Regions from separate parts of the Dorea sp. OM07-5 genome, predicted to be linked through region 1. Evidence: predicted binding sites of a transcription regulator. Region 1 holds the regulator's gene; each other region holds the start of a gene.
The links. The regulator Rex, encoded in region 1, represses fermentation and respiration genes when NADH is low (regulators of the CRP and FNR family bind a similar motif). The targets are predictions, from matches to a motif close to ATTGTTAANTANTTAACAAT.
Positions count from the first base shown of each region.

Region 2: a site for Rex is predicted at 3,480-3,499, ahead of DXC04_RS07545 (NAD(P)-binding protein). Genes of this name have one in related genera too.
Region 3: a site for Rex is predicted at 6,620-6,639, ahead of pdxA (4-hydroxythreonine-4-phosphate dehydrogenase PdxA). Genes of this name have one in related genera too.
Region 4: a site for Rex is predicted at 2,182-2,201, ahead of DXC04_RS04305 (glycerol dehydrogenase). Genes of this name have one in related genera too.

Region 1 is NZ_QUKZ01000002.1:59,135-67,365, forward strand. It holds gene DXC04_RS02080 (NADP-dependent isocitrate dehydrogenase) at 1-637, shown strand, start outside; gene ppk1 (polyphosphate kinase 1) at 727-2,811, shown strand; gene abc-f (ribosomal protection-like ABC-F family protein) at 2,969-4,894, opposite strand; gene DXC04_RS02095 (redox-sensing transcriptional repressor Rex) at 5,029-5,685, shown strand; gene DXC04_RS02100 (NAD(P)H-hydrate dehydratase) at 5,859-7,358, shown strand; gene alr (alanine racemase) at 7,371-8,231, shown strand, end outside.
Region 2 is NZ_QUKZ01000006.1:82,343-90,573, forward strand. It holds gene rpsM (30S ribosomal protein S13) at 173-541, shown strand; gene rpsK (30S ribosomal protein S11) at 572-967, shown strand; gene rpsD (30S ribosomal protein S4) at 1,030-1,623, shown strand; gene DXC04_RS07535 (DNA-directed RNA polymerase subunit alpha) at 1,654-2,613, shown strand; gene DXC04_RS07540 (bL17 family ribosomal protein) at 2,736-3,272, shown strand; gene DXC04_RS07545 (NAD(P)-binding protein) at 3,605-5,437, shown strand; gene DXC04_RS07550 ([FeFe] hydrogenase, group A) at 5,431-7,170, shown strand; gene DXC04_RS07555 (DUF3878 family protein) at 7,325-8,231, shown strand, end outside.
Region 3 is NZ_QUKZ01000006.1:7,108-15,338, forward strand. It holds gene DXC04_RS07020 (xylulokinase) at 1-293, shown strand, start outside; gene DXC04_RS07025 (HAD family hydrolase) at 379-1,020, shown strand; gene DXC04_RS07030 (M24 family metallopeptidase) at 1,163-2,248, shown strand; gene DXC04_RS07035 (Cof-type HAD-IIB family hydrolase) at 2,366-3,151, opposite strand; gene rpiB (ribose 5-phosphate isomerase B) at 3,242-3,688, shown strand; gene dhaL (dihydroxyacetone kinase subunit DhaL) at 3,835-5,601, shown strand; gene DXC04_RS07050 (triose-phosphate isomerase) at 5,756-6,544, opposite strand; gene pdxA (4-hydroxythreonine-4-phosphate dehydrogenase PdxA) at 6,848-7,867, shown strand; gene DXC04_RS07060 (four-carbon acid sugar kinase family protein) at 7,868-8,231, shown strand, end outside.
Region 4 is NZ_QUKZ01000003.1:199,843-208,073, reverse strand. It holds partial or broken gene DXC04_RS04320 (response regulator) at 1-55, opposite strand, end outside; gene DXC04_RS04315 (RNA polymerase sigma factor) at 291-821, shown strand; gene DXC04_RS04310 (anti-sigma factor C-terminal domain-containing protein) at 808-2,091, shown strand; gene DXC04_RS04305 (glycerol dehydrogenase) at 2,273-3,367, shown strand; gene DXC04_RS04300 (DUF2798 domain-containing protein) at 3,454-3,945, opposite strand; gene DXC04_RS04295 (CocE/NonD family hydrolase) at 4,236-6,362, opposite strand; partial or broken gene DXC04_RS04290 (winged helix-turn-helix transcriptional regulator) at 6,385-6,573, opposite strand; gene DXC04_RS04285 (sulfate/molybdate ABC transporter ATP-binding protein) at 6,910-8,028, opposite strand; gene moaC (cyclic pyranopterin monophosphate synthase MoaC) at 8,025-8,231, opposite strand, start outside.

The DNA.
Region 1 (8,231 bases):
TGCAAGAAGCTGTTTCAATTATGCACTGGATACAAAACAGGATCTCTGGTTTGCTACGAAAGATACAATTTCCAAAAAATATGACCATACATTCAAAGATATTTTCCAGGATATCTACGATGCAGATTATAAAGACAAATTTGAAGAAGCAGGAATTACTTATTTCTACACACTGATCGACGATGCGGTTGCCCGTGTTATGAAATCCGAGGGTGGTTATATCTGGGCATGCAAGAATTATGACGGAGATGTTATGAGTGACATGGTATCATCTGCATTTGGTTCACTTGCAATGATGACATCTGTGCTTGTGTCTCCGGAAGGATATTATGAGTACGAGGCAGCACACGGAACCGTACAGCGCCACTATTACAAACATCTGAAAGGTGAAGAGACATCCACAAACTCTGTGGCAACAATTTTTGCATGGACAGGAGCACTACGTAAACGTGGTGAGATGGATGGAAACAAAGAGCTGATGGCATTTGCAGACAAGCTGGAAAAAGCAACGATTGATACAATTGAAAGCGGCAAAATGACAAAAGACCTGGCACTTATTACAACACTTGAGAATCCGACTGTGCTGAACAGCGAAGACTTTATTAAAGCGATTGCAGAAAAATTAAAAGAGGACTAAACTTTACAGAGATTTTACGGAAAACAGATATACTTCAAACAGAACTATGGTATTTTTGTAAAAGGCAAAAAAGTAAAAGGAGTACTGTTATGAAGAATATATATTGTAATCGGGAATTATCGTGGTTAAAGTTTAATGAACGTGTATTAGAAGAGGCAGAGAGTAAAGACGTTCCATTATGTGAACGTCTTACCTTTGCCTCTATTTTTCAGACAAATCTGGATGAATTTTTTATGGTCAGAGTCGGATCGCTGCAGGATCAGATGTTACTGCACAAAGAAATCCGTGACAACAAAACAAAGAAGACAGCCAAAGAACAGATCGAGGCAATTCTGGAAGAAGTAAAGCGGCTTGGCAAAAGACACGGGAAAGCTTTCGAAAATCTTTTGCAGGAACTGGAAGCGTATGGCGTACGTTTTGTAGATTTCCGGCATATCGACGAGGGAGTCAGTCAGAGACTGGAACGATATTTTAAGACAGAGATTGCACCTCTCATTTCGCCTACGATCATCAGCAAGAGACAGCCGTTCCCATTTCTTAGGAACAAAGATATATATATTGTTGCAGTACTGGAAACGAAGAGTAAAAAAGAGCGTCTCGGTATCATTCCGTGCTCAAACAATGTGTTTAAACGTCTGATCGAACTGCCGGATCATCCGGGCACTTTTATGCTGTCAGAAGAATTTATCCTGCATTATGTGCCGGAAGTATTTAAAGGATACCGTATCAAGGCAAAATCTGTGATCCGTATTACAAGAAATGCGGATATCGATGCGGATGCATTGTATGATGAAGATCTGGATTATCGTGATTTTATGGCAGATCTTATCAAAAAGCGTAAAAAACTGACTCCGGTTCGCATAGAATTTTCAAGAGAAATGAATAAAAATGTTGTTGCAACATTGTGTAAATATCTGGAAATGGACAAGACGCATGTGTTTTTGTCGGATGCACCGCTGGATCTCTCATTTGTATTTGAAATCCAGGACCGTCTGAGAAAAAATCCGGAACTGTTTTATGAGAAAAAGGTGCCGCAGAAATCACCGATGTTTCAGGATGGTGAGAGTATTCTTGCGCAGATACGCAGGGAAGATAAGTTACTTTCCTATCCATATGAGTCTATCCGCCCATTTCTTCATATGTTAAATGAGGCGGCAGAAGATCCGGATGTTATTTCAATAAAAATGACTCTGTACCGCCTTGCAAAGCAGAGCAAAGTCGTGGAAGCACTGGTAGAGGCGGCAGAGAATGGAAAAGAGGTTATTGTTCTTGTAGAGCTGCGTGCAAGATTTGATGAAGAAAATAATATTGAATGGTCCAGAAGACTGGAAGATGCCGGATGTCAGGTAATCTATGGGCTGGATGGATATAAAGTGCATTCCAAGCTGTGTTTGATCACAAGAAAAAATGATAATCATGTGGAATATTTTACACAGATCGGAACGGGAAATTATAATGAGAAAACATCCAGACTGTATACAGATTTATCCCTGATGACATCAGATCCTGCAATTGGTCTGGAAGCATCCAATGTATTCCAGGCACTTCTGAAAGGTGAAGTTGTTGAACAGTCAGAGAAACTTCTTGTCGCACCAAAATGCCTGCAGAACCGTGTGCTGGAAATGATTGATGAGGAAATTGAACACGCCAGACATGAAGAACCGGCATATGTCGGTGTGAAATTAAATTCGCTGACAGATAAGAAAATCATTGATAAACTGGCGGAAGCGTCAAAAGCAGGTGTAAAAATTGATCTTGTAATACGTGGAATCTGTTGTCTGCTGCCGGGAGTTCCGGAAAAGACAGAAAATATCCGCGTGATCAGTATTGTAGGACGTTTTTTGGAACATTCCCGTATTTATATTTTCGGAACAGAAGAGCGCAGTAAAGTTTATATCGCATCGGCGGATTTTATGACAAGAAATACGGTACGCCGCGTGGAGGTAGCTGCGCCGGTGGAGGATGTAAGATTGAAGGAATGTCTGCTTAAAGATTTCCGGATTATGTTAAATGACAATGTCCAGGCGCGGAAAATGAACCCGGATGGAAATTATACAAGAATAAGGAATGACAAAGAGCCACTTTCTGCCCAGGAATATTTTTATGAGGAGGCTTATAAAAAAGCCGGAAAAAAAGAGCAGCCACAGGTGAAAACGGAAACGGCAGAATCATAATGAGATGGACAATCGAATAAAGATGAAGTGATGATTCGGTATGATTATATAATTGGAATTGCACCGTTAAGTAAAAAAGGCTTTAACTTCTCGCAGTCAAAGCCTTTTTGTATTATTTATCTTATGCGATAAGAACAGTAGTTTTGACTAAGATAATTTAGTCTTCAGCAAGAATTTCCCAGTTTTTATAAAGAGTTTCCAACTCTTCCGCAATCTGTACTTTCTCTTTGGCGAGTTCCTGGCATTTGACAGAGTTTGTGAAAATCTCTTCTTGTACCATAAGTTCATCAATTTCCCGGTCGCGGTCTTCGAGTACGCTGATGCGTTCTTCCGTCTTTTTTAATTCATTCTGGCGTTTGCGTTCCTTAGCCTGCAGTTCTTTTTGTTCCTGCCAGCTTAATTTGGAAGCGGAGACTTCACCGGAATCGGTGGAAGAATCAGAAGTCATATCGATATTTTCTGTATATGCAGCTGTGAGTTCTTCCTTTTTCTCCAGGTAATAATCGTAATTTCCAATGTAATTGACAAACGTATGATGCGTAAGATCCAGGATTCTTGTGGCAGTCTGATTGATGAAATAACGGTCATGCGAAACATAGAGCAGTGTTCCGGTATAATTATTCAGCGCTTTTTCCAGAATTTCTTTTGAGGTAATGTCTAAATGGTTGGTCGGCTCATCGAGGATCAGGAAGTTTGCTTCAGAGAGCATAAGCTTTGCAAGAGAAACACGTCCTCTTTCACCACCGCTTAAATCGGAAATCCGTTTAAAGACATCGTCTCCGGTAAATAAGAATGCTGCAAGCATGTTCCGGATCTGCGTATTTGTAAGAGTCGGGTAATCATCCGAAATCTCTTCAAAGATTGTCTTTTCCATATGGAGCACATGGTGTTCCTGATCGTAGTAGCCAATCTGGACATTCGTACCAAGGGTGAAAGTTCCGTTGTCTGCAGGGAGAACCTGATTTAAAATCTTAAGCAGAGTCGTCTTGCCGGTTCCATTATCGCCGATGATCGCAACGTGTTCGCCACGCTTGATCTCAAAACTGATATCTGAAAATAACGTCTGTGGTGGAAAAGCTTTACTTAAATGTTCTACCGTCAGTACATCATTACCGCTGATGGTTGCAGGTTCCAGCTTTAACTGAAAGTCTTTGTTTGTTTCTATCGGTTTTTCTACCGGCTTGATCTTCTCAAGCATTTTCTCACGGCTTTCCGCCCGTTTGATTGATTTCTCGCGGTTGAAAGAGCGGAGCTTTTCAATAACAGCTTCCTGATGCTTGATCTCTTGCTGTTGGTTGAGATATTCTTTGATACGCGCTTCGCGGATCTGCTGTTTTTTCTGAGAGTAATCAGTATAATTACCAGAATAAGTCATCAGTTCACCGTTTTCTATTTCGATGACTTTCGTAACAATCCGGTTCAGAAAATAACGGTCGTGTGAGACGATCAGTACTGCACCCGGATAATTTAATATGTAAGTTTCCAGCCACGTGATTGAATTCAGATCCAGGTGGTTGGTCGGCTCGTCCAGAAGCAGAATATCCGGTTTAGTAAGCAGAAGTTTGCCGAGAGAAACACGGGTTTTCTGTCCTCCGGAGAGCGTATTCACCGGTTTGGTAAATTCTTCTTCCTGAAAACCTAGTCCCTTTAAGACACCAGTCAGTTCGCTTTCATAAGCATATCCATTTTCGCGTTCAAATGCTGCGGTCAGCCGGTTGTAGGAGTCCATGTGGTCTTCCAGAGAGTCTCCACTTAAATCCTTCATCTCCAGTTCCAGCTGACGGATCTTCTGTTCCATGGCAATGATATCTGCTTTTGCCGTGCGCACTTCTTCGTAGATCGAACGATCTGTATTCATGTCCTGATGCTGGGCGAGATATCCCATAGTCTTTCCTTTGGTCAGGATGACGGAACCACCATCTGACGGCAGTTCTCCGGCAATTATCTTGAAAATAGTAGATTTGCCGGCTCCGTTCGGGCCTACAAGGGCAGCTTTCTCATGATCTTCTATATGAAAAGAACCATCTTTCACAATGATTTCTTCACCAAATGCTTTGTTAATTCCATGACAGGCGAGTATCATAAAAAATTCCTCCTTATCTGTTCACATACGTTCTTATTATAGCGAAAACGTAATAAAAAAACTACTAAAAAATTGACTTTATTCATACAATTTTATATAATAACAGTTAGAATATATATGGGAAGGTGAAAAAATTGGATAATCGAGGAATATCACAGGCAGTCATCCGACGTTTGCCGCGATATTATAGATATTTAGGAGAACTCCTTGAAAATGGGGTAGAACGTATTTCTTCTAACGATCTGAGCAAAAGGATGAAGGTTACTGCGTCTCAGATTCGTCAGGATCTTAACAATTTCGGAGGATTCGGACAGCAGGGATACGGCTATAATGTCAAATATCTATATACAGAGATCGGCAAAATCCTGGGACTGGAAGAAGATCATAAGATCATAATCATTGGTGCAGGTAATTTGGGACAGGCACTTGCAAATTATGCAGCGTTTGAAAAACGTGGATTTATCCTGACCGGAATTTTTGATGTAAATCCGCGTCTGGAGGGAGTTGCGATTCGTGGAGTGCCGATCCGCATGATGGACGAGTTGAAGTCCTTTGTCCAGAAGAATGATGTAGAGATTGCTGTACTTACAATTCCAAAAGAGAAGGCAATCGAAGTTGCGAATATGCTTGTGGAGAACGGCGTGCGCGCGATTTGGAACTTTGCACATACAGACCTCAATCTGCCGGATAATATCATTGTTGAGAATGTGCATTTGTCAGAGAGTCTGATGCAGTTATCTTATAACATCAGTCGTTATAATGAAGACCAGCGCAAAAAAGGAAAGAACTAGTAAAAGCAGACGTATAGAAACAGGCATGTGTATACAGGCTTGTTTTTATACGTCCTTTTTATATGATACCAGAGCAGAAAAGCCTGCATTCATGTGAGCTTGTCAGTAAGCGGATGTAAGGTTTTGTGACTCCGCAGGTGTCATAAGTACGATTATATTAGGGAGATGAGCATATGAGGTTTTTACCGGATGGAGACAGTATGAAGGCGGCAGATAAGGATACGATAGAGAATCTCGGTATCCCATCACTGGAACTGATGGAACGTGCGGCGAGGAGTTGTATTGATTCCATGAAAAAGGAAAAGCTGGATTTTACAGATGTTCTGATTGTCTGTGGATCGGGAAATAATGGCGGAGATGGTTTTGCTGTCGCGAGACTTTTAAAAGAAGAAGGATGTGCGGTTACTGTTTTTATGGCGGGGAATCCGGCACATTTAAGTGCGGAATGCCGATATCAGTGGAAGCTTTTTGAAAGCATTGGAGGATCGATCCGCGACCACTACCCGGATGGCACATACAGCCTGATCATTGATGCTATATTCGGTGTTGGTCTGAGTCGGGAAGTAACCGGGCATTACCGGGAAGTTATTGAGTGGATGAATGAAGCGTCCGGAACAAAAGTTGCAGTGGATATTCCATCGGGAATCAATGCCGGAAATGGTTGTGTGCTTGGTATTGCATTCCGCGCAGATTATACAGTGACGTTTCAGGTTGAGAAGATCGGACTTATCTTTTATCCTGGAAAAGAATATGCAGGTAAAGTCACAGTGACAGATATCGGAATATCACTCCGGACGATGGAGAAGAACAAGAACATTGCATATCTGCCGGACAGAGAGGAATATATCAGAATGCTGCCGGACAGACCGGAAGATTCCAATAAGGGTACTTATGGAAGGCTGCTTGTGATCGCCGGAAGTAAAGGGATGAGCGGAGCTGCATTTCTTAATGCAATGGCAGCTTATCGGATGGGAGCCGGACTGGTGCAGATTTATACGGAGGAATCGAACCGGATCATTTTACAGGCACTCCTGCCGGAAGCAATCATCACAACCTATACAGAATTTGACAAGGAAGAAGTGAAACGGCTTTTAAGTCACGCAGATGCGGTATGCATTGGTTCCGGACTTAGTAGATCCAAGACTGCAAAGAAGATTTTAAAAACCGTATTGTCCAATGTGGAAGTAGCATGTGTGATCGATGCAGATGGACTGAATCTGCTTGCGGAGCATTTGAAATATACAGAATATCTTACAGAAGGAAGGTTTATCCTGACTCCGCATATGAAAGAGATGTCCAGACTGACCGGACTTTCTGTTCCTGAAATCAGAGCTAACAGACAGCAGGTGCTGGAATCTCTGACGAAAGAATGGAACGTTACCTGTGTCCTGAAAGATTCAAGAACGTTGATTGGAGAAGCCGGAAAACGGACCTGTGTCAATACAAGTGGCTGTCAGGCGCTGGCAAAAGGCGGTTCCGGAGATGTGCTTTGCGGTGTGATCGCCGGACTTCTGGCACAGGGAATCAGTACATTCGAGGCGGCAACTCTCGGAACTTATATACATGGATTAAGTGGTGAAACAGCTGCGAGAAAGAAAAACAGTTACAGTATTCTGGCAAGGGATCTGCTTGAGAGCCTTGCAACAACGGACATTACAAATAGTAATTTATAAGGAGGAAGAAAAATGAAGAATTATACAAGAGTGTGTGCAAGAATCAATCTGGATGCAATTGAATCAAACGTAGAGAATATGAAGAATAATTTACAGGAAAATGTTCCGATGATCGTTGTTATTAAGACAGATGCGTATGGACACGGTGCTGCTCAGGTAGCACATCTTCTGGAGCCAAAATCTTATGTATGGGGATTTGCAGTTGCTACATTAGATGAAGCAGTATTACTTCGTAAAGCAGATGTGACAAAACCGATCTTGATTCTTGGATGCGTCTTCCAGGATCAGAGAGAAGATCTTATCAATAACGAGATTCGAATGACAGTATATACAGAAGAGATGGCAAAAGAACTGTCTGATCTTGCCGTGAAACTTGGCAAAAAAGCTTATGTACATATCAAACTGGATACCGGTATGGGAAGAATCGGATTCAAAATCAATGACGAAAGCGCTGATACGATTGAAAGAATCAGCAAACTTCCGGGACTTGTACTGGAAGGAATGTTTACACATTTCTCCAAAGCTGATGAGACAGATAAGACATATACAAACAGTCAGTTTGAGAAATATATGCGGATGAAACATGCACTGGATGAAAAGAAAGTATATTTTACTTATTATCACTGCTGCAACAGTGCAGGGATCATTGACTGCAAAGAAGATAATCTGAGCCTTGTTCGTGCAGGTATTTCCACTTATGGTATGTATCCGTCTGAGGAAGTTCATAAGGAAAACGTTGCGTTGATGCCGGCATTGGAACTGATCAGTCACGTTGCATATGTAAAATGGGAAGATCCGGATGAGTTGATAAGTTATGGCGGAACTTATAGGACAACAAAAAGGACAAAGATTGTTACGGTTCCGGTCGGCTAC
Region 2 (8,231 bases), on a different contig from region 1:
CTGTAGCCGGTGACTATCCTCGTATATTGCTTCTAATGCCGGCTCGTCATTACCGTTTTATGAAGCGGTGGCCGGAAAGGGTGTGGATACCGACACACCTGGGATTTCATTAAGAGAATCCCCTATTAAAGACAATGAAAATTAAGTAAAAAGAAAATGGAGGAACAATCACATGGCTCGTATAGCAGGTGTAGACTTACCAAGAGACAAACGTGTCGAGATCGGATTAACTTATATCTATGGAATCGGCAGAGCAAGTGCAACACGTATTTTAGCAGAAGCAGGCGTTGATGCTGATATCCGCTGCAGAGATCTGACAGACGAAGACGTTAAGAAGATCAGTGCAGTAATCGATGAGACACAGACAGTAGAAGGTGATCTTCGTAGAGAGATCGCTCTGAACATTAAGAGACTTCAGGAGATCGGATGCTACAGAGGTATCCGTCACAGAAAAGGACTTCCGGTTCGTGGTCAGAAGACTAAGACAAATGCAAGAACAAGAAAAGGTCCTAAGAGAACAGTAGCAAACAAAAAGAAATAATTAAAAAGGAAAGTGTAGGTTAGTTTTATTATGGCAAAGAAAGTTACAAAAAAAGTGACAAAGAGACGTGTCAAGAAAAACGTTGAACATGGACAGGCTCACATCCAGTCATCTTTTAATAACACAATCGTTACATTAACAGATGCTCAGGGAAATGCTCTTTCATGGGCAAGTGCAGGCGGTCTTGGATTTAGAGGTTCAAGAAAATCTACCCCTTATGCAGCTCAGATGGCAGCTGAAACAGCAGCTAAAGCAGCATTAGTACATGGTTTGAAATCAGTTGACGTTATGGTTAAAGGACCAGGTTCAGGTAGAGAAGCAGCAATTCGTGCCCTGCAGGCATGCGGAATTGACGTAACAAGTATCAAGGATGTTACTCCGGTACCACACAATGGCTGCCGTCCGCCGAAACGCAGAAGAGTGTAATACTTATTTTAGATTTATTATACGCTTACCGTAAACTGATTGAAATTAGGAGGAAATAAAACATGGCAGTAAATAGAGTTCCGGTTCTTAAAAGATGCCGTTCTCTCGGAATGGATCCGGTATATTTAGGAATTGATAAAAAGTCCAACAGACAGTTAAAAAGATCCAATAGAAAAATGAGCGAGTATGGTCTTCAGTTACGTGAAAAACAGAAAGCTAAATTCATCTATGGTGTATTAGAGAAACCTTTCAGAAACTACTACAAGAAAGCTAAACAGATGTCAGGTATGACTGGTGAAAACCTGATGGTTCTTCTTGAGTCCAGACTGGACAACGTAGTATTCCGTATGGGACTTGCAAGAACAAGACGTGAAGCAAGACAGATCGTTGACCACAAACATGTACTTGTTAATGGTAAACAGGTAAACATCCCATCTTACCTTATCAAAGCTGGTGATGTGATCGAAATCAAAGAAGCTAAGAAGAGCTCAACAAGATATAAAGAGATCGTAGAAGTTACAGGCGGACGTATGGTTCCGGATTGGTTAGAAGTTGACGCTGAAGCTCTGAAAGGAACAGTTAAAGAACTTCCAAACCGTGAAGCAATCGATGTTCCAGTAGACGAGATGTTAATCGTCGAGTTATATTCTAAATAATAACCCGTAACACCACAGGAGGTGGACTTAGTGTTTGATTTTAATAAACCCAATATTGAAATAACTGAGATTTCAGAAGATAAGAAATATGGAAGATTTGTTGTAGAACCACTCGAAAGAGGATATGGTACAACATTAGGTAACTCCCTTAGAAGAATCATGCTTTCATCTTTACCGGGTGCTGCAATCAGCCAGGTGAAGATTGATGGGGTACTTCATGAGTTCAGCTCCATTCCAGGGGTGAAAGAGGATGTTACAGAGATTATCATGAACTTGAAATCACTGGCTATCAAGAATACATCCGAGACAGATGAGCCTAAGACAGCTTATATCGAGTTCGAGGGTGAAGGTGTTGTAACAGCAGCAGACATTCAGGTGGATCAGGACATCGAGATCATGAATCCTGAGACAGTAATCGCTACACTGAACGGCGGTGCAGACAGCAAGCTTTACATGGAATTAACCATCACGAAAGGAAGAGGATATGTAAGCTTTGATAAGAATAAGAACGACGATTTGCCGATTGCGGTAATTCCGATTGATTCTATCTACACACCGGTTGAACGTGTAAATCTTACCGTTGAAAATACTCGTGTTGGTCAGATTACAGATTTTGACAAATTAACATTAGATGTATACACAAACGGAACACTGCTCCCGGATGAAGCAGTAAGTTTGGCAGCTAAGGTACTCAGTGAGCACCTGAAACTGTTCATTGATCTGTCAGAAGTAGCTCAGGCTGCAGAAGTAATGATCGAAAAAGAAGATGACGAGAAAGAGAAAGTGCTTGAGATGAGCATTGACGAATTAGAGTTATCTGTACGTTCTTACAATTGTCTGAAGAGGGCCGGTATTAACACGGTTGAAGAACTGACAAACAGAACACCGGAAGACATGATGAAAGTTCGTAACCTTGGACGTAAGTCCTTAGAAGAAGTACTTGCTAAGCTTGATGAATTAGGATTAAGCTTAAGCAAAGGAGAGGAATAAATCGGGTTTCCACGGTTTTTCCTAAAAGTGCCTTCTGCTGATAAGTCTGAAAGTGCACAGCAGAGCATTTGGCTAGTAAGCCCGAAGAGTATAACCAAGTGTAAATATGGAGGATATGAATAATGGCAAAGTATAGAAAACTCGGCAGAACATCAAGCCAGAGAAAAGCTTTATTAAGAAACCAGGTAACAGCATTACTTAACAATGGTAAGATCAAGACTACAGAAGCTAAAGCTAAAGAGATCCGCAAGATCGCTGAAGGTCTGATCGCTATGGCTGTCAGAGAAAAAGACAACTTTGAAGAAGTAACTGTTAAAGCTAAAGTTGCTCGCAAAGACAAAGACGGAAAACGTGTAAAAGAAGTTGTAGACGGTAAGAAAGTTACAGTATACGATGAAGTTGACAAGACAATCAAGAAAGATATGCCTAGCAGACTTCACGCACGTCGTCAGATGTTAAAAGTTCTCTATCCTGTAAAAGAAGTTCCGACAGCACAGGCTGGAAGAAAGAAAAATACAAAAGATGTTGACCTTGTTGCAAAACTCTTTGATGAGATCGCACCAAAATACGCTGATCGTAACGGTGGTTACACAAGAATCATCAAGATCGGACAGCGTAAAGGTGATGCAGCAATGGAAGTTCTGATCGAACTGGTTTAATTATCAGATTGTTGAAAGAATATCGGAAGACTATGAAGCAGAGTTGTTTCATAGTCTTTTTTTGTATGAAAAAGTGAAAAGAAAATATGTAAAAAGTTTAATGAAATATTTTGAAAGAAGAGATAGTTATGAGATGTTACTTATTCGAAGATTAATTTAGAAAAAGTTAAAGAAAACGGTACAAGTAAGTATAGATGAAATAAATAAATTGTGACAAAATCATCAATAAATCGTTAAATTATCTACTTTTGCTGTGCATGATTACAAATAAAAAAAAAAATGCTATAATAAGAAAACTGCATCAATAATAATACAAAGAAGGGACGTATGAAATGAGTAGGTTAGAAATTGCCTCTCCAAAAAAGGCGAAAATCGTTATGGAAGGCCTTTACAAAGATCTGGAGAGAAGAATCGAATCAAGCCCTCCGGGCTTATGTCCGGTTGATATGGCAAGAGCATTTTTGGAGTTATGTCACGCACAGACATGTGGAAAGTGTGTACCATGCCGTATTGGATTGGGACAGTTAAACCAGTTCATCAAAGATGTACTGGATGGTAAAGCAACAATGGAGACATTAGACACTATGGAGCAGACAGCATTGTCTATTATGGAATCAGCGGACTGTGCGATTGGTTACGAAGCTGCGAACATGGTATACAAAGGACTGATCGGATATCGCGATGATTATATAGAGCATATTCAGAGAGGACGTTGTACCTGTACATATAATCAGCCGGTACCTTGTGTGTCTTTATGTCCGGCACATGTTGATATTCCGGGATATGTTGCATTAGTAGGAGAAGGAAGATATGCGGATGCAATCCGCCTGATCCGTAAGGATAATCCATTCCCGACGACATGTGGATTTATCTGTGAGCATCCTTGTGAGGCAAGATGCCGCAGAAACATGGTAGATGATTCTGTAAATATCCGCGGACTGAAACGTGTTGCGGCTGATTTCGCAGGAGAAGTAGAGCCGCCGAAGTGTGCAAAGAGCACAGGTAAGAAGATCGCAGTACTCGGTGGAGGACCGGGAGGATTAAGTGCAGCATATTATCTTCAGTTAATGGGGCATCAGACAACTGTATATGAGATGCTTCCGAAACTGGGAGGAATGTTACGTTATGGTATTCCGAACTATCGTCTGCCGAAAGAGAGACTCGAAGATGACATTAACGCAATCCTGAAGACCGGAGTAGAAGTCAAATACGGTCTGAAGATTGGTCAGGATATCAATATTCAGGAATTAAGAGAACAGTACGATGCAGTGCTGATTACAATCGGAGCTAGTACAGATAAGAAACTGGGCCTTGACGGGGAAGACGCAGATGGAATCTTATCCGCAGTGCAGTTCTTACGTAATGTAGGAAAGAACGAGATCATGGATTTGACCGGAAAAGAAGTTGCTGTCATCGGTGGTGGTAACGTATCCATGGATGCAGTTCGTACAGCTAAGAGACTGGGCGCTAAGAAGGTAAGTATCGTATATCGTAGACGAGTAGCAGATATGACAGCTCTTCCGGGGGAAATAGAAGGCGCTGTAGCAGAAGGTATCGAATTACAGACACTCAAAGCACCAGCTTCACTCGATATTGATGAGAAGCACCATATTAAGGGAATTTATGTAACTCCGCAGATGATCAGTTCTATCAAAGATGGAAGAGCAAGCATCAAACCGACCGGAGAAGACGACATTTATATCCCATGTGATGTACTGATCGTAGCAATCGGACAGAATATCGAGACGCGTCATTTTGAAGAAGCAGGTATCCCGGTTGAGCGTGGTAAGATCGTTACAAAGAGTACAGGAACATTTGAGAATATGCCAGGTGTATTTGCCGGTGGAGACTGTGCAAGTGGTCCGGCATCTGTTATTAAAGCAATTGCTGCTGCAAAAGTTGTTGCTGCCAATATTGATGAATATCTGGGATACCATCACGAGATTTCCTGTGATGTTGAGATTCCGGAAGCAGCCCTTCGTGACAGAACTCCATGTGGAAGAGTCAATCTGACAGAGCGTGAAGCATGTGAGAGAGTCTGTGATTTTGAAGGCGTAGAAAACTGTATGACAGAGAAGGAAGCAAAACAGGAGGCAAGCAGATGCCTTCGCTGCGATCACTTTGGATACGGAATATTTAAAGGAGGCAGAGAGACATTATGGTAAATCTTACAATAGATGGAAAAAAGATCTCAGTAGAAGAGAATACCACAATTATGGAGGCTGCCGCATCAAATGGAATTCCGATTCCAAAACTCTGTTATCTCAAAGGAATTAATGAGATTGCAGCCTGTCGTGTTTGTGTTGTTGAATTAGAAGGAAAAGAAAAACTCATCACATCCTGTAACAATGTTGTAAAGGAAGGCATGGTGATCTATACAAACAGTCCGAAGGTACGTAGACATAGAAGAACAACAGTGGAACTGATCTTATCTCAGCATGATTGCGAGTGTGTGACATGCTCAAGAAGTGGCAACTGTAGTTTACAGACAGTGGCGAATGATCTGAATATTTTTGATATTCCGTTCAAGATGCAGCTGGAGAAACAGCCATGGGACAAACATTTCCCGTTGATCCGCGATTCTTCCAAATGTATCAAGTGCATGCGTTGCGTACAGGTTTGTGATAAGATCCAGGGACTTGGAATCTGGGATGTAGAAGGTACCGGTTCCAGAACAACGATCAATGTTGCAGGTCACAGAAGTATTGATGAAGCAGACTGTGCACTTTGCGGTCAGTGTATTACACATTGTCCGGTAGGAGCGCTTCGTGAGCGTGACGATACAGAGAAAGTATGGAAAGCAATTGAGGATAAAGACAAGATCGTAGTAGCTCAAGTTGCACCGGCTGTTCGTACAGCATGGGGTGAAGAGTTAGGTCTTGCACCGGAAGATGCCAAAGTTGGAAAGATTCTGGATGCTTTGAAGAGAATGGGCGTTGATTATGTATTTGATACCACATTCTCAGCAGATCTTACGATCATGGAAGAAGGAACGGAGTTCCTGAAACGTTTCACATCCGGAGAGTTAAAAGAACGTCCGATGTTCACATCCTGCTGTCCGGGCTGGATTCGTTTCATTAAGTCACAGTTCCCACATCTGGTAAAACAGCTCTCAACTGCAAAATCACCACAGCAGATGTTCGGTGCTGCTATGAAGACGTATTTCGCAGAAAAACTGGGTGTAGAGCCGGAGAAGATCTACACACTGTCCGTAATGCCGTGCGTGGCTAAGAAGGGCGAGCGTGAGATGGAACTGTATTATGAAGAGTATGCAGGACATGATATTGACGCAGTTATTACAACAAGAGAGCTGGTAAGAATGATCCGTTCTGCTCATATCAGTCCGGATACATTAGAAGATATTGCAAGTGACAGACCGATGCAGGAAGGTTCCGGAGCAGGTGTGATCTTCGGAGCAACCGGTGGAGTTATGGAGGCTGCACTTCGCAGCGCTTACTACCTGCTTAAGAATGAGAATCCGGAAGCTGACGCATTCAAAGTTGTCAGAAGCCAGGGATTCCAGGAGAACGACGGTGTTGTAGAAGCTGATTTTGCCATTGACGATATCACTGTAAAGACGGCAGTTGTCAGTGGACTTGCAAATACAAGAGCCTTGCTTGAGAAGATCGAGCGCGGAGATGTCCATTACGATTTCGTAGAAGTTATGGCTTGCCCGGGCGGATGCGTAGGCGGTGGCGGACAGCCGATCCACGATGGAGAAGAGCTTGCGTTTGAGCGAGGAAAGAATCTGTATTATCTGGATAAGAATGCAGATATCCGTTTCTCACATGAAAACAAAGATGTACTTAAGATGTATGAAGAATATTTTGAGAAACCAAATTCTCACAAAGCACATATGCTGCTTCACACAGACCACATCGCAAGTATGGAAAGATAGAATTAATTATAAACTCATTTATAAAACTCCTAAAAAACTAACTGAACGCATCAGGCAGGAAATCTGTCTGGTGCGTTTTTTTCGATTGGATTTTCCGGCATGATTTGTTAGAATGATATTAAGATCAAAAAATATTACGAAAGCGGATGTCGAAATGGGGTTATTAAATACATTTGATATGTTGGAGGAATTACTGGCACAGAACCAGTTTGAGCTGTTGCCTCCGAATGAAGAGAAAAAAGAAATTCGACTTGTTTATCTGATGAATGATGCAGTCGAGAGCTTTCTTGTATTCAAAGAAGCAAAGATGACCGGATTTTATGAAGAAGGTTATGAAGGTTCGGTTGATGCAACCTTGAAGCGGGACAAGGACCGTTATATTCTGGCGGTACTTTGCGGCGATTCAATGGTAACGATATTTTTTCAGCGGCTGGAATTTGAATATATGCTGTATGATTACGGAGAAATCGGGCATTTCTGGGTGAGAGGCTATGAATATCTCAGACAGTTGGAATATAAAATTGCTATTTTACAGGACAAATGGAAATACCTGGGTGATACCTACTGCACAGAAAGAGAGCAGTGGCTTGTGAAACTTGCCGGATTTCCACCGCTTAGTTATGGCTGTTATCCTTCAGCGCCGAAGAAATATATTGTTCCGAAAGAGCATTTGTGGGTTCCGGACGAAGAAGGAATCAAAGTTCTGGAAGAGATCGCGGCAGAGGCAGAGGATATGAGCCTCGTGCACAGTCTTAAGACTTACCGGAAATATGCATCCGAATGTGTATCGAATCCGGTTCTTGCACGCGTGATGGCAAAATGGATTGCTGTGAAACTGCACCGCAAAAGCCACGCCAAGACAATTGATATCTTGATGCGGAAGTTCCGTCATGCAGGCGCTGTTTATCCAAAACGTAAATACGATGAAGCGTCGATGGAAAAATATAAGCTCATCATGGATGCAGCGAGAAAGCGCAAAATGGAATTAAAAAGAGAAGGAAGGGAAACGGTGATTCTCCGGGAAGAGCCTTTTATTACAGCAAGAGACAGTATTGAATTTC
Region 3 (8,231 bases), on a different contig from region 1:
GTGGTTGTAGCAAGAGTGATATCTGGCTGAAGATCAAGGCATCTGTCATCGGCCAGGAGATCAAGATACCGTCAGTAAATCTTGGAGCACCGGGTGGACTCGGCTACATGAATGCAGCATTTATGGGCGAGTACAAGACACCGGAAGACGCATCAAGGGCGGCATTACAGATTAAGAAAATTGTAGAGCCGGTGGAAGAATGGATACCGATATATAAAGAGTTATATCAGATCTATCTGGATTCTTATCAAAGTTTGAAATCGCAGTTTGCGGCACTTGCACAGATCAAATAAAAAATGTAAAATAATAAGCGACACAGTTCTAAAAAATGTGCAGGAAACAATGATAATAAGAAGGATGGAGACTGAGGATAGAATTATGGGGAAACAAGATGCAAGATTAATCATTTTTGATATGGATGGAGTGATCTTAGACAGCGAGCCACTGCATGAGAATGCAAGGCAGATGATGTTTAAGAAATATGGGATCATTCCGGATGAGAAGATGCCGGAAGCCGTGGGTAAATCATCCAGCGGATTCTGGCGGAAGGTAATCGAGATTTATCAGATTGAGGGAGAGCCTTACGCACTGGAAAAAGAGCAGTATCACCTGGTGGCAAAGCAAATCGAAGAGAATGATGTAAAGCCATCGGACGGGCTGGTAGAATTGATAATGGATGCGAAGGAAAAAGGAATGGGAATTGCGCTTGCTTCCTCATCTACCCGTATTCTTGTAGATGATTCGCTCAGGCTTCTGGGAATTGCAGAGCAGTTTGATGTGACGGTTTCCGGAGATGAGATACCGAAGAAGAAACCGGCACCGGATGTATATCTGAAAGTGCTTGAACTTACCGGAGTGAATGCAGAAGAAGCTGTGGCAGTAGAAGATTCCCGTGCGGGAATCGAAGCTGCGAAGGCAGCAGGCATTTTCTGCTACGGATATGACAATCCGACTTCCGGAATGCAGGATATATCGAAAGCAGATCAGCAGATTAAGAGTATACGGGAAATAAAAGTATAATAAAAAGAAGATGATACAAAAAATCGTCTGACAAATTTGACTTTTGTTATGGAAAAGCATATAATGTAATCAAAATTAAATCGGTAGTGTTTCACTGCCGATTTAAAATGTCTATAAATAAATAGAAAGGCTGGGACAGACAATGGATCAGGGAAAAGTAACAAGAGTATTAAAATCAATGGAGGAGCATGATGTACCACAGATGATCGTATCCGATCCGGTTGCGATTTTTTATCTGACAGGTAGATGGATCTTCCCGGGAGAGAGACTTTTAGCACTGTATCTGAATGTGAATGGAAATCATAAGTTTGTAATCAACAAACTGTTTCCACAGGAAGGAGATCTCGGAGTAGATATCATTTATTATGATGATATTGAGGACGGAGTAGAGATCTTAAGCAAATATGTAGAGAAAGACAAGACCATGGGTATTGACAAGACATGGCCATCCAAATTCTTAATCCGTCTGCAGGAACTTGGCGGAGGAAGCAAATTTGTCAATGGTTCTCCGATCATCGATTATATCCGTATGATCAAAGATGAAAAAGAGCAGGATTTAATGAGAAAATCTTCTAAGATCAACGATGTTGCTATGGAGAAGATCATTCCTTGGGTATCAAAAGGTCTGACAGAGAAAGAACTGAACGCTAAGATGCGTGAGATCTACAAAGAATTAGGATGTGAGGATGTATCTTTTGATCCGATCACAGCTTATGGACACGGAGCAGCAGATCCACATCATGTAACAGATGATTCCAAAGGAAAACGCGGAGATTGCGTAATCCTTGATATCGGTGGATTCAAAGACAACTATGCATCTGATATGACAAGAACTGTCTTCATCGGAGAAGTTTCCGATCGTGCAAAAGAGATCTATGATATCGTAGTAGAAGCTAACAGACGTGGTATCGAAGCTGCAAAACCGGGCGCAAGAATGTGCGACGTTGATCTTGCTGCAAGAAATTACATCGAGGAGAAAGGCTTCGGAGAGTACTTCACACACAGAACAGGTCATTCTATCGGACTGGAAGACCACGAGTTTGGTGATGTATCTTCTGTAAATACAGATATCATCCAGGTTGGACAGTGCTTCTCAGTTGAACCGGGAATCTATCTTCCGGATGAGAACATCGGTGTTCGTATCGAAGACCTTGTAATCATCACAGAAGACGGATGCGAAGTTCTGAATGACTTCACAAAAGATCTGATCATTGTTCCGGAAGAGTAAGAAGAACTCTTAGGACAAGTTATTGAGAGCGGTATAATTTATACATAAGAAAGAGCATCGTTTCATAGCTGATTTGTATCGGTTATGGGGCGGTGCTTTTTTGTTGTAAAGTAGTCTTTATAATTCAGCAAGCACTTTCTTCAGTACTTCCTGCACGGAATCTGTCATGTGATTCGCATAAGCTTCAACGCCCGGCGCGCATCCGGAAAGTGCATAACTGTCGCCTGCCATCTGAAGCATTTCGATATCGTTAAACTGATCGCCGAAAGCAATTCCTTCAGACATATCAAATCCAAGATAATGTACCAGTTTTTCAAGAGCAGTTCCTTTATTAATATCCGGTGCGACAAAATCAATCCACTCGTTCCCGGAAGTGACGATCTTAATCTCATCACCAAATTCCTTGCGGAAGAAAGGCTCAATTGCGGAAGTTCCTTTGCCGGAGAAATCACACATGGCAAGCTTTAAAAACGGTTCTTTTATGTCAGCTAAATTATCCACAACCGCCATATCATACTGGACAACGTCAGTCATATGTTTTATGTAAAATGGATCTTTGGAATCGGTATAACAGCAGCTTTCGCAGGAAAGCTGGCAGTTGCATGCCGGATATCCTTTGGCATATTCGGTGATGCGAAGGACAAGATCACGGTCAAGAGAGCCTTTGGTGACGGCTTTGTGCTGATCCATGACGAGGGCACCATTTTCCGAAACATAAGAAATCATATCCTGCACAGGACCAAACATACGGTACATATTGATATACTGTCTGCCGCTGGCGGCAATGAAATGAATTCCGACTTCGGTGAGCCGGCGGATAAGTTCTAAAGTTTCATTATCCGGTTTCTGCGCCCCGTTTTGAAGTAATGTTCCATCCAGATCGCTGGCGATGTATTTTATCATAAAGTGTATTCTCCTTTTCGTATCTTGCTAATTAAATCCGTAACTATTATAATATAAAAAGAAATTAAATGAAAGAAGAGGATAGATACTATGAAAATTGGAATTGGTAACGATCATGCAGCATTAGAGATGAAGAATCAGGTAATGGAGTATTTGGAAGAGAAAGGATATGAAGTTATCAATTATGGGACCAACACACCGGAGAGCTGTAACTATCCGGAATTTGGTGAGAAAGTCGGACGTGCAGTTGTATCCGGCGAAGTAGACTGCGGAATTCTGATCTGCGGAACAGGAGTTGGAATCTCGCTGGCTGCCAACAAAGTAAAAGGCGTAAGAGCAGTTGTATGCTCAGAACCGTATTCTGCAAAACTGTCCAAACAGCACAACAATACAAATATTTTAGCGTTTGGTGCACGTGTTGTGGGCATTGAGCTTGCAAAGATGATCATTGATGAATGGCTTGGCGCTGAGTTTGAAGGTGGAAGACACCAGACTCGTGTCGATATGATTATGGCGATTGAGAATAAAGATAACTAAGAAATGGTCTGTTAAAGATGCCTGTAAGGGCATCTTTTAACTTTAAATCTATAATGACGTGACAATCATAATAGAGGCAGCAGCCAGAAGAGAGCAGCAGCGGCAGATATTTAGATATAAATAATGACAGAAGAGGTGACAGCAGGATGCGGAAGATTATAAATAATCCGGAACACGTTGTAGATGAGATGATGGAAGGCTATATCAGCGCTTACAGTAGATATTATGTTAAACATCCGGATGTGAACGGTGTGATTTTAAAACAGAGAAGAAAAGACAAAGTGGCACTGGTGATCGGTGGAGGAAGCGGACATGAACCGATGTTTTCCGGCTTTGTCGGAAAAGGCCTTGCAGATGCAGCGGCGTGCGGCAATATATTTGCATCCCCCGATCCGAACACGATTTACCAGACAGCGAAGGCAGTCGAGCAGGGAAAAGGTGTTCTTTTTGTGTATGGCTGCTATGCGGGAGATAATCTGAATTTTGATATGGGCGAAGAGTTTTTAAATGACGATGGAATCCAGACAGCACATGTGCGCGTGTGGGATGATGTAGCATCCGCACCGCAGGAGCGTATCGAGGACCGACGTGGAATCGCAGGAGATGTATTTGTTGTGAAGATCGCAGGAGCGGCATGTGATGCAGGACTGGAATTAGAAGAAGTTGTCAGAGTTACGGAGAAGGCAAGAGATAATACAAGAACGATTGGTGTTGCAACTGCACCTGCACAGCTTCCGGGAGTGGAACAGCCGATATTTACGTTGGGCGAAGGCGAGATTGAATACGGCATGGGACTGCACGGCGAGCGCGGTGTGCTGCGCACTACGTGGGAAGATGCAGATGTTCTTGCCGAGAAGATGTATAAGCAAATTCTGGACGATTCGGATTTGAAAACGGGCGATGAAGTGTGTGTACTTGTAAACGGTCTCGGTTCTACAACGATCACAGAACTTGCAATTGCTTTCCGCAAAGTGAAAAAGCTTCTGGATGCAGATGGAATCAAAGTTTACGATACAGATTTGAACAATTATTGTACCAGTCAGGAAATGGGTGGATTTTCCATTACTTTATTTAAACTGGATGAAGAACTGAAGAAATACTACGATATGCCATGTTACTGTCCGTATTACGCGAAGGGAGAGCTTACGGGAAATACCGGTGAAGCGGCCGGTGGCCAGACGGAAGATGTACAGATTAAGTCAGAACCGGAATTTGATGTAAATGACGTGGAAGCGGCAGAGATTGTAAGAAGCAAAGCCGGAATTCTGGAAGAACTGAATGCGGCTGATGCAAGAAATATGCTTTTATATATTGCCGATAAGATCATTGCAAAGAAACCATATCTGACAGAAGTAGACAGTGCCATTGGTGATGGAGACCATGGAATCGGTATGGCGGGCGGCATGCAGAAAGTTAAGAAAAAACTCTCCCACATGGAGAATGAAGAGAATGTCTATGCACTCTTCGAGGCGGCAGGAAAGGCAATGCTCCTGTCAATGGGCGGCGCATCCGGTGTTATTTTCGGAAGCTTGTATCTTGCCGGTGCCAAAGGCATGGAAGCGAAGAAGGCTATCGGTGCAGAAGAACTGGCGTATATGGAAAAGAAAAGCCTTGCAGTAATCCAGGAGAGAGGCAAAGCGAAAGTCGGTGATAAGACGATGGTGGATGCACTTGCTCCGGCAGTAGAGGCAATGGAAGCAAACAGTGAAAAGAGCCTGGCCGAGATGCTGCGCGCAGCGGAGGCAGCCGCAAAAGCAGGTGTCGAGAACACGAAGAAATATCAGGCAGCATTTGGACGCGCCAAATCACTGATGGAACGTGCCATCGGATACCAGGATGCAGGAGCAACGTCTGTGTGGCTGATCATTCAGGGAATGCGTGAATTTGTAGAGAATATCTGTGAAGAGAAGTAAAAAGCAGTGTGGATAAATTACAAAATTCAAAGTCTGTATTGTGGATAAAAACTAATAGGGAAATAACAGCAGAAGCCCCGTTTCACACATACCGGTGAAACGGAGCTTCTTTTGGAATTGAAAAATAATATAAGTAAGCAAACAGCAAAAGGACTTATGCCTGTGCTGCTTCGTAAGTAGCTTTTGCATCACGGATCAGCTTGTCAAACTTGTCTGCCTGCCATGCAGCACGTCCGGTAAATAATCCGTCAATAGATGGTTGAACAATGAGTTCATTGGCATTGCCGGGATTGACACTTCCACCGTACAGAACCGGAATGTCCTTAGAAGCATCACCGAAGATCTCCTGCAGACACTCTTTGATAACTTTGTGCATCTCTTCTGCGTAATCTGCGGAAGCAGGTGTTCCATTTACACCGATGGACCATACCGGCTCATAAGCAACCCAGATATTCGGAACCTGTGAAACCGGAACATCGTGGAAGCCGACCTTTAACTGTGTGCGGAGCACTTCTGCGCTGATACCGAAATTCTTCTCTTCAGCAGTCTCACCAATGCAGAGCAGAGTTGTGAAGCCATGATTCAGAGCGGCTTTTACTTTCTTATTCTCTTCAACGTCTGTCTCTCCGAATACATGACGTCTCTCGGAATGTCCGATCATTACAAGATCCAGCCCGAGTTCTTTTAACATAACCGGTGAAATCTCTCCGGTAAACTGACCTTCGTCTTCCCAACACATATTCTGTGCACCGATTTTTACATAATTGCGGTCTACTTTATTCACTGCACTTTCCAGTGTTGTATAGGAAGGAATGATGAACAGTTCAATCTCGTCACGGCTGATGTCCTTTGTATGTTCAACCAGTGACTGGAGATATTCTACAGTCTCCTTGATAGGCTTGTACATTTTCAGGTTACTTCCAAAGTATAACTTTTTCTTCATGTCATCCTCCTCGATTCTATATGAAAAATTGTTGGTTTCATTATACATCCGAAACGAAAAAAATGCAACAAAATCCATGACAAAAAAATAACAAAACGAAAAAACGAAAAAAAACGAAAGAATAGGCGCAAATAATAGTAAATATTCACAAAAACTGTAATGCAAATGTGTTTGAATCTACTGAAATGATAAAAAACTATTGAAAAACGAAAGCGAAAGTAATAAAATAAAACCAACAAATGAAAACAAAACAAAAATATAAAACATAAAACGAAAGTATTCAAAAACGAAAGGAAGAGAAAAATGAGCGAGAAATTCAGACCAGTTACAGCAATTACAATGGGAGATCCGGCAGGTATCGGACCAGAGATTGTAGTAGGAACTATGCTTTCAGAAGAGATTCATGAATGCTGCAAACCATTTGTGATCGGAAGTCAGGCAATCATGGAAAGAGCTGCAAAGGTTCTTGGAAAAGAATTAAAATACAACAAGATCACAGATCCTTCCGAAGCAAAATATGAATTTGGAACAATCGATATTCTGGAAACAGGAGATTACGATACAGACTCTATCGAGTGGGGAAAAGAGCAGAAGCTTGCAGGACAGATGGCAATCGACTGGGTTATGAAATCTATCGAACTTGGAATGGCTAAGAAAGTAGATGCAGTTTCTACATCTCCGATCCATAAAGGAGCTATCAAATTAGTCGGAGTAAAAGAGCCTGGACATACAGAGATTTATCAGCATCAGACAAATTCTCCATATGCGCTGACAATGTTCTCCTGCCATAAATTAAGAGTGTTCTTTGTAAGCCGTCATATGTCATTGGTAGACGCTTGCCACTATGCAACAAAAGACGTAATCTTAGAGAACGTTATCAACATTGATAAAGAACTTCGTAAAGTCGGAATCGAGAATCCACTGATCGCAGTTGCCGGATTAAATCCACACAACGGAGACAACGGATTATTCGGAACAGAAGAGCTTACAGATATCGGACCGGCTGTTGAAGCTGCAAAAGCAAAAGGAATCAATGCAATCGGACCTTGCCCGGCTGACTCTGTATTTAACATTGGCAAATCCGGTAAATTCGATGCAATCCTTTCTCTGTATCACGATCAGGGACACATTGCTTGTAAGACACTTGATTTCGAAAAATCCGTAACACTGACATTCGGACTTCCGTTTATCAGAAGTTCTGTAGATCACGGAACAGCATTTGATATCGCGGGAAAAGGAATCGCAGGATGTGTAAGTCTGATCGAATCTACGAAGGTTGTAGCTGAGTATGCTGCAAAACAGCACGAAAGAGAGGGTAAATAAATGCCATTAATCGGAGCAGTGGCAGATGATCTGACAGGAGCAACAACAACAGGTGTGCTCCTTGCAAGATCCAAAGCCAGAACAGCGGTATTTTTTAACGAAGAAGCAGCAGAGAAGACAGAAGGAATTGATGAACTGGATGCAATCCTGATCAGCAGTAACAGCCGTCCGCTTCCTGCAAATGAAGCTTATGATAAAGTAAAATCAGCAACGATCGCTCTGAAGAAAATGGGCGTTGAATATTTTTCAAAACGTATTGATACTACACTTCGCGGCGGTGTTGGTGTAGAAATCGATGCAATGCTGGATCAGATGAAAGAAGGTACAGTTGCAGTAGTAGTACCTGCTATGCCACAGTCCAGAA
Region 4 (8,231 bases), on a different contig from region 1:
CCGCATTTAATTCATTATCTTCAGCGAGTAGCAATGACAACCCATCAATCGTTCCATCAATCGGAAGTTCTTTGAATTTTTTCACCTCAGATTCCGCCTGGTCCAGCACCATACCGCATGCCATTCTGACACTTTTTATCCATATTTTAGACCAAAATTCAGTCTTATTATACCATAAAGTGATACCCAAAAAAATTATTAAACAAAATCGTTACCTCTTTAAAGCAAAATTGTTATATAGTTAAGAAAGCTACGGATATTTCAAGTATGAAAGTGAGGGGGGTGAGGATCTGAACAAGTATTTACTGGAACAACTGTATAAACGCTACTACAGAGAACTGTATCTTTACATCTATTCACTCAGTTCAAACTGCACTGTAACTGACGATATTTTACAGGATACATTTTTAAAAGCCTGGCTTTCGCTGAAGGATTCTCACACCAATATGCGTGCCTGGCTTTATATGGTAGCGAGAAATCTTTACTACAATTATTATAAGAAAGCAAAAACTCTTGCATCACTGGAGGCAATCCATACAGAAGATGCAGCTCCTGTTTCGGAATATTTTATCAAGAAGGATGTTCTGGAAGAAATTTTACAAAAAGAAGGGACAAAACAGCTTTGGGAAGCGATCCACCATTTAAAAGGACAGCAGAAAGAAGTCATTCTTTTACAATATTTTGGAGATTTTTCCCAGAGAGAAATTGCCGCCATGCTACGGCTCACTACCGGCAGCGTGAAAATGCTTGCCTATCGTGCGAAAAAAGAGCTCAAAAAATATCTTATATCATATAGGAGGGAACAAGATGACTTATCGTGAATTAATTGAATTATATAAAGCCGGCGAACTTGAGCCGGAACAGCAAAAAAAAATAGAACAGGACATTGAGCGTCAGGAAGCTATTGGTGATTATCTTTATGAAAAAGAGGAAATTCCGGAATTAGGCGATGTATTTATGGAAAAAGACGATACCGATTTTATCAAAGTCGTCAACCGCTCTATCCGAAGTGCTTTCCGCAAACTTGGACTCGCTGTGCTTGCAGTTACACTTGTACTGGTGTTATTTATACAATTTTGCCTGCCGTCAGTCGTTTCCAGATTTTATTATAATCCTGCCAAAGAAGCCAAGGCCGGTCAATCCACCCAGACACAGCTCAGCCGGGATATGGCAGCTTACACAGAACTGTTTCTTCCAGGTAAGCGCAGAGTTTCTGCCACTGTGGAATCAAAAGGATATGGCGATTATAATTTTACAATTCCACAGACTTTCAGCATGACCGGAACGATGACAGATGTCTCCGGTTATATTACACGCGGAAAAATCCATTACTATGACAGCAATGTTTTAAAAACGCCAGTCGGCAATTCATTTTTCTGGAATCAGGCAGGTGCAAAGTCAAAAACCTCTTCTGCTTCTGAAAATGTTGCATACATGGAAAAAGTTGTAGATTTGAAAGAAGGCGAATCTATTTCCACAAGCGCCGGTGGAAACAAAGAAGATTCAAAAGCTTACATCAAAGATCTGGATTCACGTAAAATGTACTTAGCTTATGTATCTCTGGAAAATATTATGGATTATCCTTCTTTTGCAAAATATATTCAAAAGCAGAAGATCAACGAAGTATGGTGCGGTGTGCAGATAAATGCATTTGATTCTTTAGATGGTGATCCATCCTATTCACTCCATACCTCAAATATCGGTTTCGTATGCAATCCTTCTTCTTTCGGTCCGATTGCATGGAATGATAAGAAATATCCTAATTTATTTCCGGGATGTAAGGTCAATAAAGATGGCTGGATTGATGAAGCAGATAGTGCAATTAAAAATCTATACAAAGGAAAATATGCGAAGCAGCATTTTCTGAGCCTTTTAAATTACCTTACCGATCAGGAAAAATTTGTACAGATGATGTCCGAATCCGGTAATACCGGAACTTTTAATGCCGGAATACTTGCACAGGCGAAATCCTATGTGAAGAAACACGGACTTCACATCTATGGATACGCAACCGTTACGGATAAAGAAACTCTGGAGGAACTGATTAATCAGAAAGAAGTCTATTCAATCTATACAGAAGAGATGCAGTAAAACTAAATTTGGGACGGGGATTTTCTAGAAAATCCCCGTCCCAAATTTAACACTTTATCACATTAAACTCATCGTTATTTTTTTGATTAATATGTTAAAAAATTATCACACTTTTTTGAAATTGTGCTATACTATAGACGGTGACAAAAAGATATATAATTTCAGGAGGTAACTGATCATGATGGAGAGACTTAGAGCAATGCGTGAACCACTCAAATATGTACAGGGCAGAGATGCACTTTTGAAATTTCAGGAAGAAATGGGCTATATGGGAAAAAGATGGTTATTTGTCTGTTCCCGAAGCGGATATAAAGCCTGCCACGATAAAATCGAGCAGAGTTTTGGAGATTTAGACGACTACAGACGTTATGAAATTTTCGGCGGCATTTCCAGCAAAAGTGAAATAGCCAAAATGCAAGACATTGTAAAAGAAGACAAAATAGACACTGTTGTTGCTGTCGGAGGTGGAAGTGCAGTCGATACAGCAAAAGCAACTGCATACTATTCAGGAAAACATATCGTTATTGTTCCTACAGTTGCTGCAACTGATGCACCATGTACCGGACTTTCCGTTATTTACAACGACGATCATAGTTTTGATAAATATTTATTCTATCCTACTAACCCGGATGCAGTCATGGTTGATACGACGGTCATCGCCAATGCGCCGGTAAAATTCCTCATTGCAGGAATGGGCGATGCACTCGGAACTTATTTTGAAGGTCGTGCTTCTATCCGTACTGAATCTGCCAGTCTGGAAGGTACTGGAATCACAAGAGCCGGTCAAGCACTTGCAAGATTGTGTTATGACACACTTCGTGAATATGGTAAACAGGCTGTAGAAGCATGCAAAGTACATGCTGTTACTCCTGCTTTGGAGAATATTGTAGAGGCAAATGTATATCTTTCCGGTGTTGGTGCTGATAATGTAAACTGTGCCGCTGCACACTCTTTCTACAATGGTGTAACTTCTCTTGGAATCGCACATGCCGACCACGGCTGCTGCGTTGCACTCGGAACATTGGTTCAGCTTATTCTGGAAGGTGTTCCAAAAGAAGAATTTGAAGAAGTACAGAATTTCTGTATGGAAGTCGGTCTTCCTGTCACACTTGAAGAAATTGGAGTTACTACTGCAGAACAGGTTGAAACAATCGCCAAAAATGCCTGTGTACCAGGTGAGACCATCCACAATCTTGCCGGCGACGTACAGCCGGTTGAACTGTATGATGCTATCCTTCAGGCAGATGCAATGGGTAAGCTCGCACTTGGCAAATAATATAATCATACATTAACAAACGAGGCTGGCGCTTTAATGATTACTAGCGCGCCAGCCCCGTTGTATTTCTTAATTATAACATTTCTCTATGATTCCGCACTTACTGCATCTGATGTATTTTCCTTTTCCGGAAATAATTTTCCAAAAATAAAACGAATACACGGTCCACAGTAAAAAATCTGCCAGAATAATGCAACCGGGAAATTAAAAAATGTTGTTTCAAACCATGTTGCAAGCACATTTGCTCCTGCATTTTTGAAAAGTACTGTCGCGATCAGACTCATAACCGGACACATAATGCATACGATCATTGCAGAAATTGCAAGCACGATTACAATCTGTCTGTCCTTCGGTGTCACAATACGGAACGCAAGTGCATGTGCCATCTTATCTACTACAAAGAACTCCAGTAAAAATGCAACCGGCCACATGATTTTCATTTCTCCAAAAGCCATCAGGAAAATTTCATTGCTCATTCCACCCATGTTCAGTGCGATATTGTAACAGACCATGACGTAGACCATCAAAAATGACATCATCAGTGTAAAAAAAATGTTTTGAAATAAAGTTTTTGGCATTGTTTGTTCTCCTTTTCTCTCATAAATTCTTAAAATGGGTACAAAAAAGACACTTGTGTTGTTCGTTAATCAAGCATACACTTGTGTCGTTTCCAATTAATACCAAAATCTTTATTTATTTTTCATACGGTTAACTATTCTAACAAATTCCCGTCGAAAATGCAACTCTCAACTCCAAAATATTCTTTGATTTTTACCAGGAAAGCATTATCTTACTTTCCTGGCATCTCTTTCATTTGCATCTCATCTTATAACACATCACCATAACATATCTAAGACAATCGCTTCTGCTATTTCAGAGTTAATGTTCTGTCCTCTGCTGCTTTTGTCACAGGTACTTCCGCTTTCACAGATGCATTATCGATTGCAACACTGTAAGTCTTATGGATCAGGCAGTTTACCGGATCTTCTGTTGCAATTACAATCGCAAGGCTATGTCCCGGCTGCACCGTATATCTGGTCGCATTCAGATAAATGTTATAATCGTGATATTCACCCTTTTTAAGTTCAATACTGTTCTGCGCTGTTTCCGGTTCGTATCCTGCTTCTGGGTTACACAGGTCTGCAAATGCTCTTGTGATCACACGGTATTTTTTATGTACTGTCTTAAATTCAGCTTCATCAAATGCCGGAAGATCTCCGCCATTTACAATGCCGCCTTCTTTTACGACCTCTACCGGAACAATATTTCTCTCCGGATCAACTGTCTGAATGCTGTCAAATTCCTCATCACACACATCGCAGAGAAGAACTGCAACTTCCACATCATCCATCTTACCGGAAATTTTTGAGTTTCCAAGCTTCATCGTAAGTGTATCTGCATCATTTCTGTTCTCCGGATGGAAATCGCATTCCGCATCTCCGTCTTTTAACGCAGCTCTCATCTTCAGGCACACAGTACCCTGCACTGTAACAGCTTTCTCAAATGGTGCTGTCACATAACGTTTGCCCATGTTGGTAGATGTAATACCCATCACGTCATCAAAGTTTTCTGCACTGATTCCGGCTTTCTCCCAGTCTGTATCGATCACTGCCTCTCCCGATTCAGCGCTGTTAAGCTTCATGCTATCACTTACGAGCCATGACTTTTCTGTTTCCCACTTCTTCTGATCATAGTTCGTCTGTGCCAGAACTTCCGGCATCTCTTCTGCATCATTTTCCACATCAAACAGATAATGAGAAATCCATTTATTTACAACGTCATCATAGAATTGACCATTGAGCAAAATACCGTAATTTTTATTCGGCATAGTCGGTGTGATATGTGGTCCCTGATGCACGATTGTCTTCACCGTCTGTCCTGCCTGTTTGAAAGAACGGTACATCATCTCAAACTGTTTCGTTGAAACATTCTCATCATTCAATCCCTGTACGATCAGAGCGCTGCATTTGATCTTATCTGCATTTAAGCGATAATTTCCGCTTCCCCAGAACTCCGGATCATAGTCAAATCCACATTTTAACTGCTGCAAACTTAATTCGTGATGAAATGCGGCGATATCATCCAGCTGCTTCTCGGATAATGTCTCGTCATTATAGCGGCTGGAGCAGTAGTAAGCCAGAAAACTATTTAACATCTCTTTTGGCCAGTAACGCTGTGCACCCTGCATATTCTGCTGTGTGTACCAGTCTGCGATTCCTGCAACCGGAACGATTGTCTTAAGACCTTCCACACCGGTTGTTGCCACTGCAAATGGCATTGTTCCTGCATAAGATCTTCCAGTCATGGCAACTTTTCCATTGCACCAGTCTGCCTTTGTCTCGGTTGTTCCTGTGCGGTCTGCGTAAGCAGTGCGGTCTCCGTGCAGCCATTCTACCACACATTTGAAAGCATCTCTTTCAAAATCTGAACCGACAAAATTAAATCCATCTGAGCCGAGTGCACCAAATCCTGCGCTGACAATCACTGCAAATCCACGCACAAGATAATAGTTGAAATTCTCTAAATTCTCGTAAACCATACTGTTGTTGTTCCCTTTATCCGGGTAATACCAGTCAGACGGATCTGCTTTAAGTGCCAGTTCCATTGCACTGACAGAACCCGTCGGTACACGCGGATCTGCCTTGTGATTCAACTCTTCCATATCAAATTTGCGGTATTCCTTCTCCGCTACATCTTTCATATGCTGATATCCGTCTTCCTGCACACCGGCACAATACGGACGCGCCTCGAATAAAGCAGGTGCTTTATAATTTCCCTCTACAGCACTTCGCGGAACTTGGATCAATGCTTTGACAAGATCTCTTTTTCCGTCTCCGTCCATATCATAATCGGATTCAACATAAACACAATATCTCACAGTATCAGATGTCTTCGCATCGTATTTTTCTCCGCTTTTCCCATCGGTAAATGGAAATACTGGCTGAGCCATTCCATTTTCAAATACCGGTACTTTACTGTAACACTTTTCTTCCATTGTAAAACCTCCAAATGACAAATCATATCTTTTTATGATTTTCGTATTTTTTCTCCAGACTGCTCTTATAGTCTTCGCCCCAGTCTTTCATGGCATCCAGGATCGGCTGCAGGCTCCACCCAAGTTTCGTCAGGGAATACTCAACTTTCTGCGACACACTTCCAATTGATTTCTTCAATTCACCGAACCGTTTCGTCCCGGTCAGCAAATCGCTCTGTGCTTTGCACTCACGTAATCCTTCTCCGAATATTCATAACCCTTGAAGTTTTCGCTACATGCTTATGATAACACATTCGATTCTTTTATCCAATATTCCCATCTGTTTTTCCATCACCTTCTTAAATTTTTTGTATTTCAGAGACTCCGATTTTCCTTATAAACACGCAATCATTTCCTCCAGGGCACTACACCACTTAATTGTGTGTACTTGTCGGAGAGTGCCTTCCCCAATAAAATAAAACCAGATTCAAGCCAAACACACATGCGTCCCGGCGCATAATCCTGATACAACGCAAATCAACAGAAAGTACTTACAACACTCTGATATTTATTTTAATAATAATATCTTCTCCTCCGGGAGATAAAGCCATGCCGGGAGACCTCGCTCTTCCAGCATTTTCCACTGGTCGCGCTGCACAAACCAACACACATTTTCGCTTGCTTCTGTTTCTACATTTTCTTCCCGGCATTTCTCGGATATCCGCAGAAAAAATCTGTGCTCAAATGGAAGTTTTGCTACACTTTCAATTTTCACCGGGATCCGGTTGTTATTCAAATTTTCATTCGCTTTCTCCTGATTCCGCTTTCCTTCATCTGAAATCTCATCCCACACCGGCACAAAGTCATGTGCGCGGATTCCTATGTACTGGATTTCTTCCGATATCTCCTGCTTCAGTGCAAGACAGATTTCCCATGCCGGCACCTGTAAATGATGGGCATCTTCACGGATTACTTTCGTGATATTTTTACACCCGGTCAATCTCGCTGCTTCTTTCCACTCCGGGTATGCAAAAATCTCTTCTGTCTTTCCGGCGCATACCACTTTTCCCTTGTCTATAATGACAAGTTCTTCACTGAAACGATAAATCTCATCCCTGCTGTGAGACACTAAAATAACCGTACCCGGATAATCTTCCAGCATTTCCATCAGTTCCTGCTGCAATTTATCTTTCAGAAATTCATCCAGCGCTGAAAATGGCTCATCCAGCAAAATCGCATCCGGTTCATATGCCATAATTCTTGCCAGCGCCACTCGCTGCTGCTGCCCGCCGGACAGTTCCCCCGGAAGTCTGTTTCCCAATCCGGTCAGCTGGAATTTCTCAATCATCTGATCCGCAATTTTTTCCTGCTCTTCCTGGCTGCATCGAAGTCCTGCCATAATATTTTTCCGCACAGACATCGTCGGAAACAGCGCATAATTCTGAAAAAGATAACCAATCTTTCTCTTCTGCGGTTTGATGTTAATCTTCTGAGTGTTGTCATACAAAATCCGCTCTTCCAGTACGATCTGCCCCTGATCCGGTGTCTCTATCCCTGCAATACACTTTAATGTCATACTTTTCCCACAGCCACTTGCGCCGAGGATGCCGATTCTTTTGCTATTACTTTTCACATGCATATCCAGATGAAATCTGCCCAATGTTTTCTGTATGTTTATCTCAATCATTGTCTCTCCCACACTCCACTTTTGCCGCCGGATTTGCGTAGCAAATGTACTTCATTTATTTCCATTCCCTTATCCACTGCCTTACACATATCATAAATCGTAAGCAAAGCGACATTTACCCCGGTCAGTGCTTCCATTTCCACACCGGTCTTCCCGGTTGTCTTCGCTGTGCACCTTGTCTCAATTTCAAAAGTATTGTCATT